DNA from 2 places in the Crassaminicella indica genome. Region 1 is predicted to be linked to the other one. Evidence: a T-box and tRNA genes for the amino acid it is inferred to sense, from the RefSeq annotation. Region 1 holds a T-box; the other holds one or more tRNA genes.
What was found. A T-box is a leader RNA that pairs with one kind of tRNA and senses whether it is charged. The one in region 1 lies ahead of ileS (isoleucine--tRNA ligase), so its partner is inferred to be a tRNA-Ile.
Positions count from the first base shown of each region.

Region 2: it has a tRNA-Ile gene. The T-box ahead of ileS (isoleucine--tRNA ligase) is inferred to sense a tRNA for this amino acid. The anticodon was not compared.

Region 1 covers NZ_CP078093.1:1,918,408-1,929,260, reverse strand. The annotation lists gene KVH43_RS13455 (hypothetical protein) at 1-9, shown strand, start outside; gene KVH43_RS09025 (putative bifunctional diguanylate cyclase/phosphodiesterase) at 129-1,862, opposite strand; gene ileS (isoleucine--tRNA ligase) at 2,007-5,114, opposite strand; T-box leader at 5,167-5,389, opposite strand; gene KVH43_RS09015 (DUF5320 domain-containing protein) at 5,622-5,864, shown strand; gene KVH43_RS09010 (dihydroorotase) at 6,186-7,469, opposite strand; gene speB (agmatinase) at 7,504-8,355, opposite strand; gene speE (polyamine aminopropyltransferase) at 8,342-9,196, opposite strand; gene KVH43_RS08995 (helix-turn-helix domain-containing protein) at 9,328-9,867, opposite strand; gene KVH43_RS08990 (aminotransferase class I/II-fold pyridoxal phosphate-dependent enzyme) at 10,040-10,853, opposite strand, start outside.
Region 2 covers NZ_CP078093.1:315,560-326,412, reverse strand. The annotation lists gene KVH43_RS01685 (EAL domain-containing protein) at 1-77, shown strand, start outside; rRNA gene KVH43_RS01680 (16S ribosomal RNA) at 492-2,018, shown strand; tRNA gene KVH43_RS01675 (tRNA-Ala) at 2,084-2,159, shown strand; rRNA gene KVH43_RS01670 (23S ribosomal RNA) at 2,207-5,130, shown strand; rRNA gene rrf (5S ribosomal RNA) at 5,218-5,334, shown strand; tRNA gene KVH43_RS01660 (tRNA-Met) at 5,343-5,419, shown strand; tRNA gene KVH43_RS01655 (tRNA-Glu) at 5,430-5,504, shown strand; tRNA gene KVH43_RS01650 (tRNA-Val) at 5,509-5,584, shown strand; tRNA gene KVH43_RS01645 (tRNA-Asp) at 5,601-5,677, shown strand; tRNA gene KVH43_RS01640 (tRNA-Thr) at 5,687-5,761, shown strand; tRNA gene KVH43_RS01635 (tRNA-Gly) at 5,768-5,841, shown strand; tRNA gene KVH43_RS01630 (tRNA-Arg) at 5,846-5,922, shown strand; tRNA gene KVH43_RS01625 (tRNA-Gln) at 5,931-6,006, shown strand; tRNA gene KVH43_RS01620 (tRNA-Lys) at 6,010-6,085, shown strand; tRNA gene KVH43_RS01615 (tRNA-Trp) at 6,105-6,180, shown strand; tRNA gene KVH43_RS01610 (tRNA-Pro) at 6,199-6,275, shown strand; tRNA gene KVH43_RS01605 (tRNA-Ile) at 6,294-6,370, shown strand; tRNA gene KVH43_RS01600 (tRNA-Ile) at 6,381-6,457, shown strand; tRNA gene KVH43_RS01595 (tRNA-Phe) at 6,480-6,555, shown strand; gene KVH43_RS01590 (aminotransferase class IV) at 6,788-7,627, shown strand; gene KVH43_RS01585 (S41 family peptidase) at 7,746-8,978, shown strand; gene KVH43_RS01580 (PDZ domain-containing protein) at 9,085-10,245, shown strand; gene KVH43_RS01575 (sensor domain-containing diguanylate cyclase) at 10,253-10,853, opposite strand, start outside.

The sequences.
Region 1 (10,853 bases):
TTTAAATAATATTGTATTACAGACTACTACTCCATAGTGAAGTAGTCTTTTTCTTGTAACAAAACTAATAATTTAATGCTTCCTCTTGATACGATCTCTTATTAAGAAAAACAGTAGTATCCTCAATACTACTGTTTTTCTACTAGTATTTTTTCAAATTCCCATGAACTTACAGGTGGACTAAATAAATATCCCTGTATCTCATCACAGCCATATTTTTTTAGCCAATTTAACTGTTCTTTGGTCTCAACACCCTCAGCAATAGCTTTTAATCCTAAGCTATTAGCAATCCCCATAATAGCAAGAACAATAGCTTTATTGCTTTCATCTTTATTAAGATCTCTTATAAACAACTGATCTATTTTTATTTTATGAATAGGAAAACTTCTAAAATAAGCCAAAGAAGAATATCCAGTACCAAAATCATCAATAGCTATTTTAATACCCATTTGATTAAATGTTTTTAATGTCTTTATTGTAAAATTAGGATCTAGCATAGCACTACTCTCTGTAATCTCAAGCTCTAAATCTTCCGGTCTTATTCCTGTCTCTTTTATGATTTTCGTAATTTTTTCTATTAGATTCTTTTGCTTAAATTGCAGTGGTGAAAGGTTTACAGAAACTCTAATATTTTTTAATCCTTTTTTCTGCCAAAGTATATTTTGTTCACAAGCTTTTCGTAAAACCCACTCTCCTAAAGGAACAATAAAGCCCGTTTCTTCTGCTAATGGAATAAACTTAGCTGGAGAAATAAGTCCTAATTTAGGATGCTTCCATCGAATAAGTGCTTCTGCTCCAATAATTTCTCCTGTAGTAGTTTTTACTTGTGGCTGATAATAAAGAATAAATTCTTTTTTTTCTAATGCCTTATACAGATCATTTTCCATAAGCAACTGTTCATATGCGCTTTCATTCATCTGTGGAGTATATAATTGATAGTTATTTTTCCCTTTCTCCTTTGCACGATACATAGCCACTTCAGCATTTTGCATCAAACCTTCCATACTATCTCCATCAGATGGATAAATGGTTATCCCTATACTTGCAGTCACATAGATTTCATGACCCTTTAATAAAAAATACTTCTCAAAAATATGAAAAATCTTATGTACTATTTTTATAACGTTTTGTACGCTTTTTATCTCTTCAAGAATGATAATAAACTCATCTCCACCTAATCGTCCAACTGTATTTCCTGCATCCACACATTTTTTTAATCTCTTTGCTACAGCTTGAAGGAGCATATCTCCAATATGATGCCCTAAAATATCGTTAATACGTTTGAACCGATCCAAATCCAAAAAAATCACCGCAAGCATTTTATTGTTCTTATACGCATGAGCTAATGCCAGATTCAAGCGATCCTTTACCAACTCTCTATTGGGGAGTTCTGTTAAAACATCATGATAAGCTTGATATTTTATATGCTCTTCTTTCATTACACTATCTGTAAGATCATGAAATACGGAAACATATTGAAGAGTTTTTCCACTATCATCTTTTACAGCAGAAATATTCAGCCATTCTAGATAAGTTTCTCCATTCTTTCGTCTATTCCATATATGCCCCTTCCACTCTCCCTTTTCTATAAGTTTTTTCCACATTTGCTTATAAAAGTTCTTATTATGCCTCTCAGAACGCAAAATACGAGGATTTTTTCCAATAGCTTCCCTTGCACTATATCCAGTAATAACAGTAAATGCTGGATTTACCCACTGTATTATTCCTTGTGAGTTTGTAACAGCAATTCCTTCACTGGTATTGTTGAATACTTTTTCTGCTATACGCAATTTTTCTTGGGTTGTTTTTAGACCTGCAACATTTTGTATATCTGCTCTTATTTCATTATTTACCTTATTCATACAACTCCTCCAGCTAATCATTAAAAGCTTACTCTGTTCCATTTCGGAAATATTTTACCATAGTTAAAAATATTTCTCAATATCACTTCTATTAGCTTATATATTTCAGAATCGAAAAAATCAGCCAAACGGCTGATTTTTCTATTATATTCTCTCTAGCTTAATCCCTGTCTTATGACCATTTAAGTTTTGTTGCTCAAAGCTATTATCTGATACCATCTCAATACTTTCTGCTAAAGTTTCTTGCATAATATAATCCTTATGGATATTTATAGCTTTAGTGATTTCATCATCTCCATCAAAGTAAATTCTAATTTTATCCATCATTTCATATCCATTGTTTTTACGCATTTGTTGAACTTTAGAAATAAATTCACGAGCAAACCCTTCATCGATTAACTCTTGTGTTAGAGTTGTTTCTAAAATTACAAACAGATTATTCTGCATCTGTACAGTAAATCCTTCCTTTGCAGAAATAGTAATCAATACATGATCTTTGCTTAAAGAGAAAGTCTCTCCATCTACTGATACTTCTACTGTTTCACCATTTTCAAGCTTTGGTACTACACTAGATGCATCAAGGCTAGCTAATGCTTTTCCAAGAAGTTTTATTTTTGAACCAAATATAGGCCCTGCAACTTTAAAGTTTGGTTTTAAGCTAAAGTTCATAAATTGGTTCAATTCTTTTTCAAACACCACTTCTTTCACATTTAATTCCTCTTTGATAAGTGGTACTAAATCAGAAATTAATGATTCATATTTTCCATCAATCATAATTTCTTTAACAGGTTGACGAACCTTGATCTTTGATTTTTCTCTTGCTGCACGTCCTAAGCCAACTAAATCTCTAACAAGGTCCATTCTTTCTTCTACCTTTTTATCTATTAGAGCTTCATCTACTTCTGGATAGTATGCTAAATGTACAGATTCTTCTCCTGTTAAATTTCTATACATCTCTTCTGATAAGAATGGCGCAAATGGTGCAACCATTTTTGAAATACCTACTAATATTTCATAAGTTGTATTGTACACAGCCTTTTTATCTTCTGTTAGTTCTGTTGCCCAAAAACGTCTACGTGCACGTCTTATATACCAGTTCGATAAATCTTCATTTACAAAATCCTGAATTTTTCTCACAGTTTTTGTTAAATCATATATCTCAAGCTCTGCTTTTACGTCTTTTATTAAACTATTGTATTTTGATAAAATCCATCTATCAAGCTCTGGACGCTCATTATATGGAACAAAGAATTCCTTTGGATTGATTTCATCTGTATTAGCATATAGAGTAAAGAAATTATAAACGTTTTTAATAGTTCCGAAGAATTTACTTTGTACTTCTTTTAGTCCATCTAAATCAAATCTTGTTGGTGTCCATGCAGGAGATACATAAAGTAAATACCATCTTAATACATCTGCTCCATACTTATCAAAAAGCTCAAATGGATCTACTGTATTTCCTCTTGATTTAGACATCTTCCTTCCATCTTTGTCTAAAAGCAAGTCATTTACTAATACGTTTTTATAAGGAGATACACCTTTAACAAATGTAGAAATTGCAAGTAATGAATAGAACCATCCTCGAGTTTGATCAATCCCTTCACAAATAAAATCTGCTGGGAATAATTCTTCATCAAAATTCTCTTTATTTTCAAATGGGTAATGATGTTGTGCATAAGGCATAGCCCCACTATCAAACCAGCAGTCAATCACCTCTGTAACCCTTGTCATTGTACCGCCACATTTTTCACATTTTAAATGCACATCATCTACATATGGTCTGTGTAATTCTATATTTTCGTCTATATCTTCAATAGCTCTTTCTGCTAATTCTTTTCTTGAACCAACGGAGGTAGTATGTCCACATTCACATCTCCAAATATTCAGTGGTGTACCCCAATAACGATTTCTAGATAATGCCCAATCGTTTAAGTTCTCTAACCAGTTTCCAAACCTTTTTTCTCCTACATAATCAGGATACCAATTTACTGTATTATTATTTTTAATCAATTGATCCTTTAGTTTTGTCATTTCAATATACCAGCTTGGCTTCGCATAATATAAAAGTGGTGTTGAACATCTCCAGCAGTGCGGATAATTATGTGCTACCTTTTCTTTTTTGAATAACTTTCCTTCTGCATGTAACCACTTAATAATCTCCACATCTACATCAGGATCCATTACAAATCTACCTTCCCAAGGAGTAGCCGTATATTTTCCACTTTCATCTACTGGTTGAATTACAGGAAGATCATATTTTCTACCAACCTGATAGTCATCTTCTCCAAAAGCTGGTGCAATATGAACAATACCTGTTCCATCTTCAGTAGTTACATAATCAGCAACTGTTACAAAAAATGCTTTCTTATCAGGCTTTACAAAAGGCATTAACTGTTCATATTCCATATATTCTAAATCTTTTCCTTTTAATTCTTCTAATACTTCAAATTCTTCTCCAAGTACTCTATTAGCCAATTGCTTTACTACATAAAATACATTTCCCTTTGATTTTACTTTTAAATAAGTTTCTTCAGGATGTACAGCTAGTGCAACATTTGATGATAATGTCCAAGGTGTAGTTGTCCATACTAAGAAATACTCATCTGCATCTTTTCTTTTAAAAGCAGCAATTACAGTATTAGATTTTATTTCTTTATATCCTTGTGCTACCTCATGAGAAGCAAGTCCTGTTCCACATCTAGGACAATATGGAAGGATTTTATGACCTTCATACATATAACCTTCATTGAAGAATTTATTTAATATCCACCATACAGATTCAATATAATCGTTATCTAACGTAATATATGGATTGTCTAGGTCAATCATATATCCCATTCTTCTTGTCATTTCTCTCCATTGTTTTTCATAGGAGAATACAGACTCACGACACTTTTTATTAAATTTATCAATTCCATAGTTTTCAATTTCTTGTTTGTCAGATAAATTTAATTGCTTTTCAACTTCAATCTCTACAGGTAATCCATGCGTATCCCAACCTGCTTTTCTTTTTACTTGATGACCTGTCATAGTTTTATATCTACAAACAGAGTCTTTTAATGTTCTAGCCATTACGTGATGGATTCCTGGTCTTCCATTTGCAGTAGGAGGTCCTTCGAAAAATACAAAAGGCTTCCCATCTTTTCTTGTTTCAACACATTTATTCAAGAGATTATTTTTATCCCAAGAATCTGAAATTTTGTTTTGAACTTCAGCTATTGGTAAATCAGATAAAGTCTTAAATTTTTCCATCTCCTTCATCCTTTCTATTTATTTTTCAATAATAAAAGTCCCTAAGCAAATGCTTAGGGACGAATAAACCGCGGTACCACCCTTATTATAAGACTTATACGTCTTATCACTCAATGCATCATAACGCATGCCTGCGAAAATCCCTACTCGTATTATACTTTCAGGATTTCAGCTCCAAGGTGATCTTCATAAAAAGATTTGTAATAATCTCTCACCAAATGATTATTTCTCTGTATACGCAATCTTTTTACTACTGTCCTTATCCTAACCTTTTATTATTTTATAATTTTACATTATATTTTACCTGTAAAATAATAAATTTGTCAAGGGATAGGCTGAAATTTGTAAACATAATTTTACATATCATTTCAATAAAGACACTATACTCTTTTTATAATTTTGAACATATGACCAAAATTTTTTTCGCAGAGTTATTGACATATGACCAAAACTGTTTTACAATAAAGATAAATAGCATATGCTAAAAATAAAAAAGGAGATGATTATATGCCAAGATTAGATGGAACAGGACCAATGGGAATGGGTGCAGGAACTGGAAGAAGAAGAGGTAATTGTAATATTTATAATGATTCAGTAAGATATAACAGAGGTTATGGAAGAGGTTTAGGACTATGTAGATGGATAGGAAGTGAAAAAGAGTTTCTTGAAAGAAGAAAAGAAATTCTTGAAAATGAACTTGAAGCAATAAAGGACAGATTAAATAAAGATACTGGCAAAAGTGAAGCATAAATAATAAAAAGATAGGAATTAATTTTATTTCCTATCTTTTTATTATTTTATGAAAATCATATAAACTATAGGCAAACAACTTCAAAATGAAATATAAAAGATAGTTCATTCCAGATAACTTTTGAAAAAACAAAACTTCATTCCATGAAAAAATACTAAACCTTCAAAACTCACTTCGTTCAAACAATGAAGGTTCTTAACGTATTTTTCATGAAATCTCAGTAAGTTTTTTTACAAAAGTTATCGAAGTCATTCACTTATCTTTATATATTTCTTTTTTTATGTTGATGTTGTTTACCTATACATAGGCTATAGATAAACTTATAATATACTTCTTTCTATATATTTTATTTCACCACCGACTATTGTCATCACAGCTTTTCCTTTTAATTTCCATCCATCAAACGGTGTATTCCTTGCTTTTGAATAAAATTGTTCTTTATCAACAACCCATTCCTTTTCAATATCGATTATTGTAACATCTGCATCGCTACCAAGCTTTAATGTACCCTTTGGAATATCCAATAGCTTTGCTGGATTATAGCTCATCTTTTTTACCAAAGCTTCAAGTGTCATGCTTCCTTTATGAACAAGCTCGGTAAGTGCTAATCCTAAAGCTGTTTCAAGTCCTATAATACCATTAGCAGCTTCTACTAAATTTTTATCTTTATCTGCTTTCGTATGAGGTGCATGATCCGTTGCAATCAAATCAATAGTTCCATCTAACAAACCTTCCTTTATAGCTTCTACATCTTCTGCTGTTCTTAAAGGAGGACTCATTTTTGCACTGCTTCCCTTTTTTAATATCTCCTTATCAGTCAAGGTAAAATGATGTGGGGCAGCTTCACAAGATATATTGACTCCTTTTTTCTTTGCCTCTCTTACAAGCTGTACTCCATTTTTTGTAGAAATATGTTGAATATGAACCTTAGCTCCTATTTTTTCTGCTAAGAAAATATCCCTTGAAATAATCACTTCCTCTGCTAAAGGAGGAATACCTTCTAAATTTAATTGTTTTGATATTTCACCTCTATTTATAGATCGATCATAAACCATATCTATATCTTCACAATGAGTACTCACTAAAAGATCTAAGTTTTTTGCCTCTTCCATTGCTTCATACATAACTCTAGTGTTCATAACAGTCTTACCATCGTCTGTAATACCAACAATACCTTCATTGATTAAAGCTTTATAAGGAGTTAGAATTTTTCCTTCTAAATCTTTTGTAATGCTTCCCATAAAGTATATATTACAAGCTGCATCTTTTGCCTTTTCTTTTATATAATCTATCGTATGAACATTATCAATCACAGGACTTGTATTAGGCATACATACAACACTTGTAAAGCCTCCAGCTACTGCAGACAAAGCTCCTGTCTTAATTGTTTCCTTTTTTTCAAACCCCGGTTCACGAAAATGTACATGCATATCAATAAGCCCGGGTACAATATATTTACCACTAGCATCAATGACCTTTTTATTTTCCACTTGAATATTTTTTTCTATTTTTATTATTTTTCCATGTTCAATCAATAAATCTAAAGGTTCATTGATCTTTTGAGATGGGTCTATAACCCATCCTCCTTTTATTAAGGTTTTCATAAAATCTTCTCCCTATATTTCCCTTTTTATGCTTTCACTCAATAGCTAACACCAATTCTCTAAGAATCTTACAAGCCACTGCTGTTGAAGCACCGCTCGCATCGTAATGAGGGGAAAGCTCTACAACATCAGCTCCTACAATGTTTAGATCTTTAATCATACTTATTACTTCCATCATAGCATGAAAAGATATTCCTCCTGGTTCAATAGTCCCTGTTCCTGGGAAAACAGAAGGATCTAGAATATCTAAATCAATGGTTACATATACAGGTCTATCTCCTATATCTTTTACTGCTTCCTTTAACCCATTACAATTGAACTTTGTTAACCTTGTATGCTCTTTCGCCCACTCAAATTCATATTTTTCTCCTGATCTTATTCCAAACTGGTAGATTCTATTGTCCCCAATAAAATCCCAAATTCTCCTCATTACAGTTGCATGAGACAGCTTCTCTCCCAAATAATCCTCTCTTAAATCTGTATGCGCATCAAAATGTAGAATATATAAATCTTTATACTTTTTATACACAGCTTCTACAGCTGGTAATGTTACAAGATGCTCCCCACCAATCATTACAGGTATTTTACCATCTTCTACAAGCTCTGCTGTAAAATCTCTAATCATGTCTAGTACCTTTTTTGTATTTCCAAAAGGAAAATCTAAATCACCTGCATCAAATACAGAAATATCTTCTAAATCTTTATCTAAATATGGACTATATGTTTCTAATCCATAAGACTCATTTCTCATAATGCTTGGTGCAAATCTTGTTCCCGGTCTAAAGGATGTTGTCCCATCAAAAGGACTCCCAAAAACAACTATTTTTGAATCTTTATATTCATTATCAAATCCTAAAAAAGTTAAAATATTTTTAAAACGCTCCAGTTTCAATCATCTCCTTAACATAATTAGGAAGTGCAAAAGCACCTACATGAAGATCTGTATTGTAATATTTTGTTTTTAATCCTAAGTCATTCCATTTTTGTGCATCAAGATCTTTTACTGGATGAAGCTTTTTAGATGCAAACCCAAATAACCAATGTCCAGAAGGATAAGTTGGAATATGCGCTTGATATACTTCTGCAATCGGAAAAATATTTTTGATCTTTTTGCTTGCTCTAATCATTTCTTTTGCATCAGCTTCATAATAAGGACTTTCATTTTGATTTACAAGAATACCTTCTTCTGTTAATGCTTTGTAACAATTTCTATAAAATTCTGTTGTAAAAAGTCCTTCTCCAGGTCCTATAGGATCTGTTGAATCTACAATGATTAGATCATATATATTTTCTTTTCCTTCTACAAATTTGATGCCATCTTCAAAATAAAGACTTACTCTTTCATCATCTAATTTACATGCAGTAATCTGAAAATGCTCTCTTGAAGCATCTACAACTACTTTATCTATCTCAACCATATCAATCTTTTCTATTGTTTTATATCTAGTAAGTTCTCTAACTGTTCCTCCATCTCCACCACCAATAACCAAAACACTTTTGATATTTGGGTTTGTTGCCATTGGCACGTGAGTAATCATATCATGATAAATAAATTCATCTTTTTCTGTAATCATAACAAGTCCATCTATTGTAAGTAGCTTTCCAAATTCATATGTATCAAAAACATCAATCTGTTGAAATTGACTAGTTTTTGTATAAAGCTGTTCTTTTACCTTAATTGAAAATTTAACAGTATCTGTATAGTTTTCTGTATACCATAATTCCATATTTTTTTCCTCCTACTCTTTTATTTTGCTACTCTCTTAAATAACTTTACAATAGTAGCTTTTGCTTTTTTTACAGCTTCATTCATATATTTTTTATTAAATGATGCTCATTGAATATTTCATAATTACATTTAGAATGAAGGTGGACAGGATACCCATAACACAATAGCCTTTCTTTTTAAGCTATTCTCTAAATAATGCTCTTTATGGGATTTGAAATAAAAGCTTTCCCCTTTATTTACTTTATATTTCTTATCTCCAAGACACACATATATACTGCCAGATAAGACATATCCAAATTCTTCCCCTTCATGAGGCTTTTCAATATTGCTTTTCCCACCACTTTCTATAGTCATAAGGATAGGTTCCATACTGTTTTTTTGTGCATTTGAAATCAACCAGTCAATAGTATATCCTAGTTTTTCATTTTCACTAGATATAACTTCATCCTTTCTATAAACAACCTTTGTTTCTTCTGATTCACTAAAGAACCTCTTAATATCTGTGCCTAGTGCTTCAAGAATATCCATCAAAGTTGCTATAGAAGGAGAAGTTAAATTTCTTTCTATTTGAGAAATAAATCCCTTTGTAAGATCTGTCCTTGTAGCCAACTCTTCTTGGGTTAAACCATTTAAATTTCTAAGAGCCTTTAGCTTCCTACCAATATCCATCTTTGCACTCCTATCCAAGGATTATCCTTTCCTGATTTTAAGTTGTTATCATCTATATTTAATATTAGTAAACTATAAGTTTACCAATATTAAATATACTATTTTTTTAGAAAATGTCAATACTATTTATGTGATCTTATTATACTAAAATAGCGTCCTTATAGAACGCTATTTACAACCCCAAAACTTTAATTTTCTCTACATAAGGGTCTTGTGAATCTGTCAACATACTATGCTGACTTTTTAAGAAATTGATATAATGAATCATTTCTTTGCTAATTCTTTCACCCGGTGTAACAATAGGGATTCCTGGCGGATAAGCCATAATAGATTCTCCACTTATTTCTCCTTCGGCTTCCTCTAATTTTATAAATTTCTTTCTTGTATAAAAAGCATTCCTAGGAGAAACTATCACTTCTGGATTTTCTAGAGCAATCTTTGCATATTTTATTTGAGTTTTTTTACTTCCTCTATATTTTTCACTGATATCCTTTAAAGCATCGACCAATGCTTTAAGTGATTCCTCCGTATCTCCTACGCTTACAATCGCAAGGATATTTAAAACGTCTCCAAGCTCAACTTGAATATTATATTCATCTCTTAATATGTCATAAACCTCAAATCCTGTCAAACCCAGCCCCGTAACATTTACTCCTAATTTTGTTTCATCAAAGCTAAAAACACCAGGCGTTCCGATTAATTCTTTTCCAAAAGCATAAAGTCCATCTATCTTATTGATTTGATCTCTAGCTTCCCTTGTAAGCTCTAATATTTTAGACAGTACTGTATCCCCTTTAGTCGCAAGCATTTTTCTAGCTACATCTAAGCTTGACATTAAAAGATAAGAAGCACTAGTAGTCTGTGTTAAATTCAATATAGTTTTCACAGTATTTTTATCAATTAAACCTTCATTTAATAATAAAACTGAACTTTGCGTTAGAGAACCTCCAGTTTTATGAAGACTTACAGCAGCCATATCTGCTCCT
Region 2 (10,853 bases), 1.2 Mb from region 1:
TATTTAGTAAACCGGTGGAAGCCTTAGAAGCTGAAAAAATATATGAGGATAATTTTTTAGAGAAGATTAATCTTTAGATTATATAGAATGGCTGTTGAATGATTTTTCAATAGCCTTATTTTAAAAAAAAAGGTGTTGACTTTTGCTATGACACATGGTATATTAATTTTCGTCCCTCTTGAGAGGGAACGTCAAATAGAAAAAAGTTCTAGTTGACGTAAAAGAAGAAACGTGGTAATATGTTTCTTGTCTTAGCTTGAAAGAACAATTATTTAAAAAGTTCTTGACAGCAAGAATGGAAGATGTTAAGATAGCTAAGTCGCTATTGAGAAAAAACGACGAAAAAGTTCTTGACAGATTCGACAAAAAGTGCTAATATAAAAAAGTCGCTAAACGGCGATTGAGTAAAAATTTGATCTTTGAAAACTATACAGTGTAAGAAATTAAGCCAGATACTCGTTATAAACGAGAAACGTTCAATTCGAATTCTTTTATTTGAGAGTTTGATCCTGGCTCAGGATGAACGCTGGCGGCGTGCCTAACACATGCAAGTCGAGCGAGAAGCTGTCAATGATCCTTCGGGAGATTTGATTAGTGGAAAGCGGCGGACGGGTGAGTAACGCGTGGGCAACCTGCCCTATACACAGGGATAGCCTCGGGAAACCGGGATTAATACCTGATAAAGCTCTAGTACCGCATGGTACATGAGTCAAAGCTTTAGCGGTATAGGATGGGCCCGCGTCTGATTAGCTAGTTGGTGAGGTAACGGCTCACCAAGGCAACGATCAGTAGCCGACCTGAGAGGGTGATCGGCCACACTGGAACTGAGACACGGTCCAGACTCCTACGGGAGGCAGCAGTGGGGAATATTGCACAATGGGCGAAAGCCTGATGCAGCAACGCCGCGTGAGTGATGAAGGCCTTCGGGTCGTAAAACTCTGTCCTAAGGGAAGAAAACTGACGGTACCTTAGGAGGAAGCCCCGGCTAACTACGTGCCAGCAGCCGCGGTAATACGTAGGGGGCGAGCGTTATCCGGAATCACTGGGCGTAAAGGGTGCGTAGGCGGCCGATAAAGTCTGGGGTGAAAGGCTACGGCTCAACCGTAGTAAGCCTTGGAAACTTATTGGCTTGAGTGCAGGAGAGGAGAGTGGAATTCCTAGTGTAGCGGTGAAATGCGTAGATATTAGGAGGAACACCAGTGGCGAAGGCGACTCTCTGGACTGTAACTGACGCTGAGGCACGAAAGCGTGGGGAGCGAACAGGATTAGATACCCTGGTAGTCCACGCCGTAAACGATGAGTGCTAGGTGTCGGAGGTTCATCCCTTCGGTGCCGCAGCTAACGCATTAAGCACTCCGCCTGGGGAGTACGGTCGCAAGACTGAAACTCAAAGGAATTGACGGGGACCCGCACAAGCAGCGGAGCATGTGGTTTAATTCGAAGCAACGCGAAGAACCTTACCAGGACTTGACATCCTCTGCATTAACCTTAATCGGTGAAATCCCTTCGGGGACAGAGAGACAGGTGGTGCATGGTTGTCGTCAGCTCGTGTCGTGAGATGTTGGGTTAAGTCCCGCAACGAGCGCAACCCTTGTCTTTAGTTGCCAGCATTTCGGATGGGCACTCTAGAGAGACTGCCGGGGATAACTCGGAGGAAGGTGGGGATGACGTCAAATCATCATGCCCCTTATGTTCTGGGCTACACACGTGCTACAATGGCTGGTACAACGGGAAGCGAAGGAGTAATCTGGAGCAAATCCTAAAAGCCAGTCTCAGTTCGGATTGTGGGCTGCAACTCGCCCACATGAAGCTGGAGTTGCTAGTAATCGTGGATCAGAATGCCGCGGTGAATGCGTTCCCGGGTCTTGTACACACCGCCCGTCACACCACGGGAGTTGGGGGCACCCGAAGTCAGCTATCTAACCTTATGGAGGAAGCTGCCGAAGGTGAAATCAATAACTGGGGTGAAGTCGTAACAAGGTAGCCGTATCGGAAGGTGCGGCTGGATCACCTCCTTTCTAAGGAGAAAGGCTTAACTTACACTGTATAGTTTTGAAGGATCAAACCTTCAAAAGTTAATTATGGGGACGTAGCTCAGCTGGGAGAGCACCTGCCTTGCACGCAGGGGGTCAGGGGTTCGATCCCCCTCGTCTCCACCATGTGTACTTTGAAAACTGAACAATGCATATAAAATACAATTTTTACTGGTCAAGCTATAAAGAGCATAGGGCGGATGCCTTGGCACCAGGAGCCGATGAAGGACGTGGTAAGCTGCGATAAGCCTCGGGTAGCTGCAAGCAAGCGTTGATCCGGGGATTTCCGAATGGGGAAACCTACTTAAGGTAATACTTAAGTAACTATTACTGAATCCATAGGTAATGGTAGGCATACCAGGGGAACTGAAACATCTAAGTACCCTGAGGAAGAGAAAGAAAACTCGATTCCCTAAGTAGCGGCGAGCGAAAGGGGACTAGCCCAAACCTAAAGAATTTTCTTTAGGGGTTGTGGATATACTCATTAAGAAAGAGGTATTGTAGTCGAAGAAGTCTGGAAAGGCTCACCGTAGAAGGTAATAGTCCTGTAGGCGAAACAAGAAGACTTTCGAGTATACTCCAGAGTACCACGAGACACGTGAAACCTTGTGGGAAGCAGGGGGGACCACCCCCCAAGGCTAAATACTACCTGGTGACCGATAGCGCATAGTACCGTGAGGGAAAGGTGAAAAGAACCCCGGGAGGGGAGTGAAATAGAACCTGAAACCCTATGTTTACAAGCAGTGGAAGTTCTTTTTATGAACGACCGCGTACTTTTTGTAGAACGGGCCAACGAGTTACGGTATGCAGCAAGGTTAAGTAGTTATGCTACGGAGCCGCAGCGAAAGCGAGTCTGAATAGGGCGATTTTAGTTGTATGCCGTAGACCCGAAACCGGGTGACCTATCCATGAGCAGGTTGAAGCGGAAGTAAAATTTCGTGGAGGACCGAACCCATGTCTGTTGAAAAAGGCTGGGATGACTTGTGGATAGCGGAGAAATTCCAATCGAACTCGGAGATAGCTGGTTCTCCCCGAAATAGCTTTAGGGCTAGCCTTAAAAGTTGTGATACGGAGGTAGAGCACTGAATGTCCTAGGGGCCCTCACCGGTTACCGAAGACTATCAAACTCCGAATGCCGTAATCATAATTTTAGGAGTCAGACTATGTGTGATAAGATTCATAGTCGAGAGGGAAACAGCCCAGACCGTCAGCTAAGGTCCCTAAGTACAGGTTAAGTGGAAAAGGATGTGGGATTGCATAGACAACTAGGATGTTGGCTTAGAAGCAGCCATTCATTCAAAGAGTGCGTAATAGCTCACTAGTCGAGTGATCCTGCGCCGAAAATTACCGGGGCTCAAACCTGTCACCGAAGCTACGGCATCCCTTTGGGATGGGTAGGGGAGCATTGTATACGGGTTGAAGCTGTACCGTAAGGAGCAGTGGACTGTATACAAGAGAGAATGTTGGCATGAGTAGCGAGAGGCAGGTGAGAATCCTGCCCGCCGAAAACCTAAGGTTTCCTGAGGAAGGTTCGTCCACTCAGGGTTAGTCGGGACCTAAGCCGAGGACGAAAGTCGTAGGCGATGGACAACAGGTTGAAATTCCTGTACCACCGAAAATCGTTTGAGCAATGGGGTGACACAGGAGGATAGGTTAAGCGCACCGTTGGTTGTGTGCGTCCAAGCGTTTAGGAAGTCGAGATAGGCAAATCCGTTTCGATAATTCTGAGACGTGATGGGGAGCGAAAAACAAGTAGCGAACTTACTGATTCCACACTGTCAAGAAAAGCCTCTAGCGAGATTGTAGGTGCCCGTACCGCAAACCGACACAGGTAGGTGAGGAGAGAATCCTAAGGCGAGCGAGAGAACTATTGTTAAGGAACTCGGCAAAATGACCCCGTAACTTCGGGAGAAGGGGTGCCACGTTAGGGTGCAAGCCCGAGGTGGCCGCAGAGAATAGGCCCAAGCGACTGTTTAGCAAAAACACAGGTCTCTGCTAAGTCGAAAGACGATGTATAGGGGCTGACGCCTGCCCGGTGCTGGAAGGTTAAGGGGAAGTGTTAACGAAAGTGAAGCACAGAACTTAAGCCCCAGTAAACGGCGGCCGTAACTATAACGGTCCTAAGGTAGCGAAATTCCTTGTCGGGTAAGTTCCGACCCGCACGAAAGGCGTAACGATTTGGGCACTGTCTCAACAATAGACTCGGTGAAATTGTAGTACCGGTGAAGATGCCGGTTACCCGCAGCAGGACGGAAAGACCCCGTGGAGCTTTACTGTAGCCTGACACTGGATTTTGGTATTACATGTACAGGATAGGTGGGAGACTGAGAAGCATGCACGCCAGTGTGTGTGGAGTCGACGTTGGGATACCACTCTTGTAATACTGAAGTTCTAACCATAAGCTGTGAATCCAGCTTTGGGACACTGTCAGGTGGGCAGTTTGACTGGGGCGGTCGCCTCCTAAAGAGTAACGGAGGCGCCCAAAGGTTCCCTCAGCGCGGTCGGAAATCGCGCGAAGAGTGCAAAGGCAGAAGGGAGCTTGATTGCGAGACACACAGGTCGAGCAAGGACGAAAGTCGGGCTTAGTGATCCGGTGGTTCCGAGTGGAAGGGCCATCGCTCAACGGATAAAAGCTACCCCGGGGATAACAGGCTTATCTCCCCCAAGAGTCCACATCGACGGGGAGGTTTGGCACCTCGATGTCGGCTCGTCTCATCCTGGGGCTGAAGTAGGTCCCAAGGGTTGGGCTGTTCGCCCATTAAAGAGGCACGCGAGCTGGGTTCAGAACGTCGTGAGACAGTTCGGTCCCTATCCGCTGTGGGCGTAGGAAATTTGAGAGGAGCTGTCCTTAGTACGAGAGGACCGGGATGGACGTACCTCTGGTGCATCAGTTGTCACGCCAGTGGCACAGCTGAGTAGCTATGTACGGAAGGGATAAGCGCTGAAGGCATCTAAGCGCGAAGCCCCCCTTAAGATAAGATTTCCCATGGAGTTAATCCAGTAAGACCCCAGAAAGACGATCTGGTTGATAGGTCGGAGGTGTAAGGGCAGTAATGTCTTTAGCTGACCGATACTAATAGGTCGAGGGCTTGACCAAAATATGCATTGTTTAGTTTTGAGGGTATAAAAAAGTGGTTGACAAATCGTGAAAAACAAGATAAAATATATCTTGTCCTCAAAAAAATCCAGTGGCAATAGCGAAGGGGTCACACCTGTTCCCATACCGAACACAGAAGTTAAGCCCTTCAGCGCTGATGGTACTTAGGCGGAGACGCCTTGGGAGAGTAGGTCGTCGCTGGTTGAAGGTGGGGCGGCGTAGCTTAGTTGGCTAGAGCGTCCGGTTCATACCCGGAAGGTCGGTGGTTCGAGTCCACTCGCCGCTACCAAATAAAATATGGCCCATTGGTCAAGCGGTCAAGACACCGCCCTTTCACGGCGGTAACCCGGGTTCGATTCCCGGATGGGTCACCATTTTGGGCGCATAGCTCAGCTGGGAGAGCACCTGCCTTACAAGCAGGGGGTCATAGGTTCGATCCCTATTGCGCCCACCATTAAAATTTTAATTATGGCCCGGTAGTTCAGTTGGTTAGAATGCCAGCCTGTCACGCTGGAGGTCGAGGGTTCGAGCCCCTTCCGGGTCGCCAAATTAATTTGCTGGTGTGGCTCAACGGTAGAGCAGCTGACTTGTAATCAGCAGGTTGGGGGTTCGATTCCCTTCGCCAGCTCCAAAATATGCGGATGTAGTTCAATGGTAGAACTCCAGCCTTCCAAGCTGGTAGCGTGGGTTCGATTCCCATCATCCGCTCCAATAAGGGTTCATAGCTCAGTTGGATAGAGCAACGGCCTTCTAAGCCGTGTGTCCGGGGTTCGAGTCCCTGTGGACCCGCCATGAAGTACTGGGGTATCGCCAAGTCGGTAAGGCACCAGACTTTGACTCTGGCATTCGTAGGTTCGAGTCCTGCTACCCCAGCCATGAGACCCATTAGCTCAGTCGGTAGAGCACTTGACTTTTAATCAAGGTGTCCCGCGTTCGAGCCGCGGATGGGTCACCAAATCTTTATCCACATTTGGAGGGGTATAGCTCAGTTGGTAGAGCAGTGGTCTCCAAAACCACGTGCCGAGGGTTCGAGTCCTTCTGCCCCTGCCAGTGTTTAACATAAATTATCGAGGTGTAGCGCAGTTTGGTAGCGCATCTGGTTTGGGACCAGAGGGCCGCGGGTTCAAATCCTGCCACCTCGACCATTTCAAAAATTTAATTAAGGGCTTGTAGCTCAGGTGGTTAGAGCGCACGCCTGATAAGCGTGAGGTCGGAGGTTCGAGTCCTCCCAAGCCCACCATTTTGTATGAGGGCCTTTAGCTCAGTTGGTTAGAGCGTCCGGCTCATAACCGGCAGGTCCGGGGTTCGAGTCCCTGAAGGCCCACCATAATAATATAAATTAATAATTTGCCCAGATAGCTCAGTCGGTAGAGCAGGGGACTGAAAATCCCCGTGTCGGTGGTTCGATTCCGCCTCTGGGCACCATTTGAAATAGCAAGCATATTCTGCTTGCTATTTACTTTTTGTTTAAGTTTATACTTCTTTGCTTATCTTGGAGGATGAATGAGCCTAATATATTAGACATATCGAATGTCTAATATGTTATAATATAAGCATAAAGTGTTTATTGACAAATAAATAGAGCATGAGGTCATATAGCTTATCAAACTAGGATATTTATGATTCACATAAAATATTTCATGATGAGGTGATGAATATGAAGTCTGAAGCTTTTTTAGATTATTATATTTATAATGGGAAAGTATATGATTCGAAAAATATGGAAGGGTTTGAAGCAATCGGCTCTCCTGTTATTTATGAAGTAATTAGAATAATTGAAGGTGTTCCATTATTTTTAGAGGAGCATTTGGAAAGAATGAGAAAATCTGCATTGCTTTTGGGGCTTCATATTCAAAAGGAAGATAAAACTGTTACAGATGAAATAAATAAGCTCATTGTTATGAATAAATGTAAAAATATAAATGTAAAACTTCTTTGCAGTAGGGTAAATGAAACAAAGCAGGATTTTTTGGTTTATTTTATTAAAAGTTATTATCCTGAAAGGGAAGTTTATGAAAGAGGAATACATACTATTTTATATTATTCTGAAAGAGAAAATCCAAATGCAAAAGTTTTGAATATATCTTTTAGAGAAAATATCAATAAAAAAATTAAGGAAAATAATGCTTTTGAAGCTTTATTGGTGAATGAGGAAGGAATCATTACAGAAGGAAGTCGATCTAATATGTTTTTTGTAAAAGGAGGAGAGGTATTTACAGCTCCTGCAAAAGATGTATTGTTAGGAGTTACAAGAAATCGCATTATGAAGGTTTGTAAAGCTTTAAATATTCCTGTAATAGAGAAAGCTATTTCTGTAAAGGATATAATCTGTTTAGATGGAGCTTTTATGAGTGGGACTTCTGTAAATGTATTGCCAATTAGTAGTATTGGTAAGATTCAGCTGGATTCTGTTTATAATAGAGTTATTGATAAAATTGCAAAAGGTTATATACAGCAGATGAAAAGTTATATTCAAGCAAAAAAACAGATGGTATAATAATAAGTGAACTTTTTATGAAGAGTTTGTTATATTCGTTTTTCTTTGAGAATAAAATATTTATGTAGCACAAAATTTAATAGGTTGTTTGATAAAAATTGAATTCGGGGTGAATTTTATGATCAGTAAAAGAAGAGCAATAATAGGAGCTATGATACTTGTACTCATAACAGGAATACTTACCTTTACAGTGACAAATATAGTTGGATTAACTATAGGAGAAAAGGTTATTATTTCTAAACAAAATTATGAATATTTTAAGGATCTTAATAAAAAGTATAGCAAAATGTTGTATTTAAAGGATTACATAGAAAAAAATTATTATGTACCAGTAGATGAGAGTAAATTTGAAGATGGTATCATTAAAGGACTGTTTGAATCATTAGATGACCCATATTCTGTCTACATGAATAAAAGAGAATTTGTTAACTTTATGGAGCATACAAAGGGAAGCTATGATGGTATTGGTGTGATTATGACTCGTGGAGAGGATGGTTTTATTACTGTTGTAGCACCTATAGAGGATACGCCGGGAGAGAGAGCTGGAATTAAAACAGGAGATAAAATTATCAAGGTAAATGATAAGGATGTAACAGCAGCGACAGCAGAAAAATTGAATGAAGCTGTCAATATGATTAAGGGAAAACACGGTACAAAGGTAAATTTAACTATTATCAGACCTGGAAAAAAAGAACCATTTACTGTTGCGATTACAAGAGAAGAGATTAGATTGACACCAGTAAAATCAAGAATATTAGAGAATGATATAGGTTATATAAGAATTACTATGTTTGATGAAAAATCAGCAGAAGAATTTATGAAGCATCTTGATGACCTTGAAAAGAAAAATATAAAGGGACTTATTATTGACCTTAGAAATAATCCAGGAGGATTATTAGATGAATGTGTAAAAATTGCAGATCGACTTTTAGGAGAGCAGGATATTGTCTATACTCAAGATAGAGCAGGTAATCGTGATTATAAAAAATCAGATAAAAATAAAGTAGATTATCCTTTTGTACTCCTTGTAAATGGAGGAAGTGCGAGTGCATCAGAGATTTTATCAGGTGCTGTAAAGGATACAAAATCAGGAACACTTATTGGGACAACAACCTTTGGAAAAGGAATAGTACAGCAGATTATACCGCTTAAGGATGGAAGTGGCTTTAGGTTAACTACAGCTCAATACTTTACACCAAATGGAACTTATATTCATGGAAAAGGGATTAAACCAGATATTGTGATTGATCTGCCAGAGGCATTAAAGGATAAAATTGATATAACTGATGAGGAAGATGTACAGCTTCAAAAGGGTATTGAAGTATTGAAAAAGAAAATAAATAAACAGTAAAGAATAAGCAGAAAAATATTGATGTCAAGGAGACATCAATATTTTTCGTATATAGATGTGATTTATAATGTTCATGTGACAATAGCCTAGAAGGAAGGGGAAATTTTTGACTGTATTTTTAAAATTATTACGAATGGCTTTTTTAACTTTATCAAATATAATTTTAAATCCAATTTTTTGGATAGCTATTTTTTTAGTTTATATTCAGTATAGAAGAATAAACAAGATGAGAATACAGATCCTCGGGAAAAATAATCAATCAGCAAGGACTATGACAATGCGTTCAACTATAGCAGGAATTATAGGTGGAATAGCAGGGACTATAGTGATGAGATTTATTGGTATTACGATTCATATAAAGGATTTTTATTATGTACTGCCTTTAGCTATTGTACTTATGCTCATAAATATTCGGTATATATGTTTTTCCTATTCAGGGGGATTATTATGTTTATTTAGTTTAGCATTTGGATTTTTGCATTTAGATGTATCAGGGATGATGGCTATTGTAGCAGTGCTTCATTTGATTGAAAGTATACTTATATATTTTGATGGATATAAAGATGCTTTACCTATATTTTTGAAAGATAAAAAATATGGGGTAATTGGTGGTTTTTATTTGCAGCGATTTTGGCCTATTCCATTTATTGTTCCATTTCCAATGCAAATGGCTACAGTAGTTGCAGCTCTTGGGTATGGTGATATATCATTAGGGAATGTACCAAAAGATAAGTGTAAGGTATCTGCTAAAAGATTATTGCTTTATAGTACTATATTGCTTTTATTATCTATCCTTTCTACTAAAATATATATTTTTAAGTGGATTGCTGCGATATTTTCACCTGTAGGACACGAATACTTAATCATTTATGGACAAAAGGAAGAAAAAAGAAAAACACCTCTTTTTAGAAGACATAGCAGAGGGGTTACTGTACTAGATGTAAATAAAGATGGTGTAGGAGAGAGGATGGGAATAAAACGTGGAGATGTAATAGTTAGAATGAATAGTTATTGGATTAATCATCAAGAGGAGCTAGAAGCTATATTAAAGGAAAATCCACAATATATATGGATGCAGGTTATTGATAAAGGAGGAAAGATCAATACCTTTACGTATAAAGATTATCAAAGAGGGATAAATAGTTTAGATATTGTAATTGTACCTATAGATATACAGTTTGTTTTTGATATACAAAATACTAGTTGTATTTTGAAAAAGATTACAAATGGAATAAAAAATAAATTTTCAAAGAAAAAAAACATGTAAAATAAAACTACATGTTTTTTTTTCTTGCTTTGTTTTGATACATTCTAGTATCAGCTATCTTTAATAGTTCTTTTTTATTATGGGTATCCTTTGGATATGCTGCAATACCATAGCTGAATTGAACATAAAAATCATGCTCATCAAAGGTTAATGGTGTGTGATTAATGATATTTGATATTGATTCCATTTTGTTTTTTACTTGTTCATCTGTAGCATTTAAAAATATTAATATGAATTCATCACCACCAAATCTTCCTAAAATATCTGATGTTCTTATATTTTTTTTTAATATATTAGCAAAATGTTTGATTGCCATATCTCCTGCTAAATGACCATATAAATCATTCATATGCTTTAGATTGTTTAGATCCACAATACACAAACAGAATTGTTCATTATATCTTTGTGCTCTATGATAAATGTTGCTAAATAGTTCATCAAAATAATGCCTATGGTATACTTTTGTTAATCCATCATATCGAGATAAAAATAATGTTTTTTCAAAAAGCAGTACATTTTTAATAGCAACGGCAAGCTGTCCTATTAGGTATTCCATTACAACTACATCTTCTTCATTAAAGATATGCTCTTTATTAAGACTATTTACG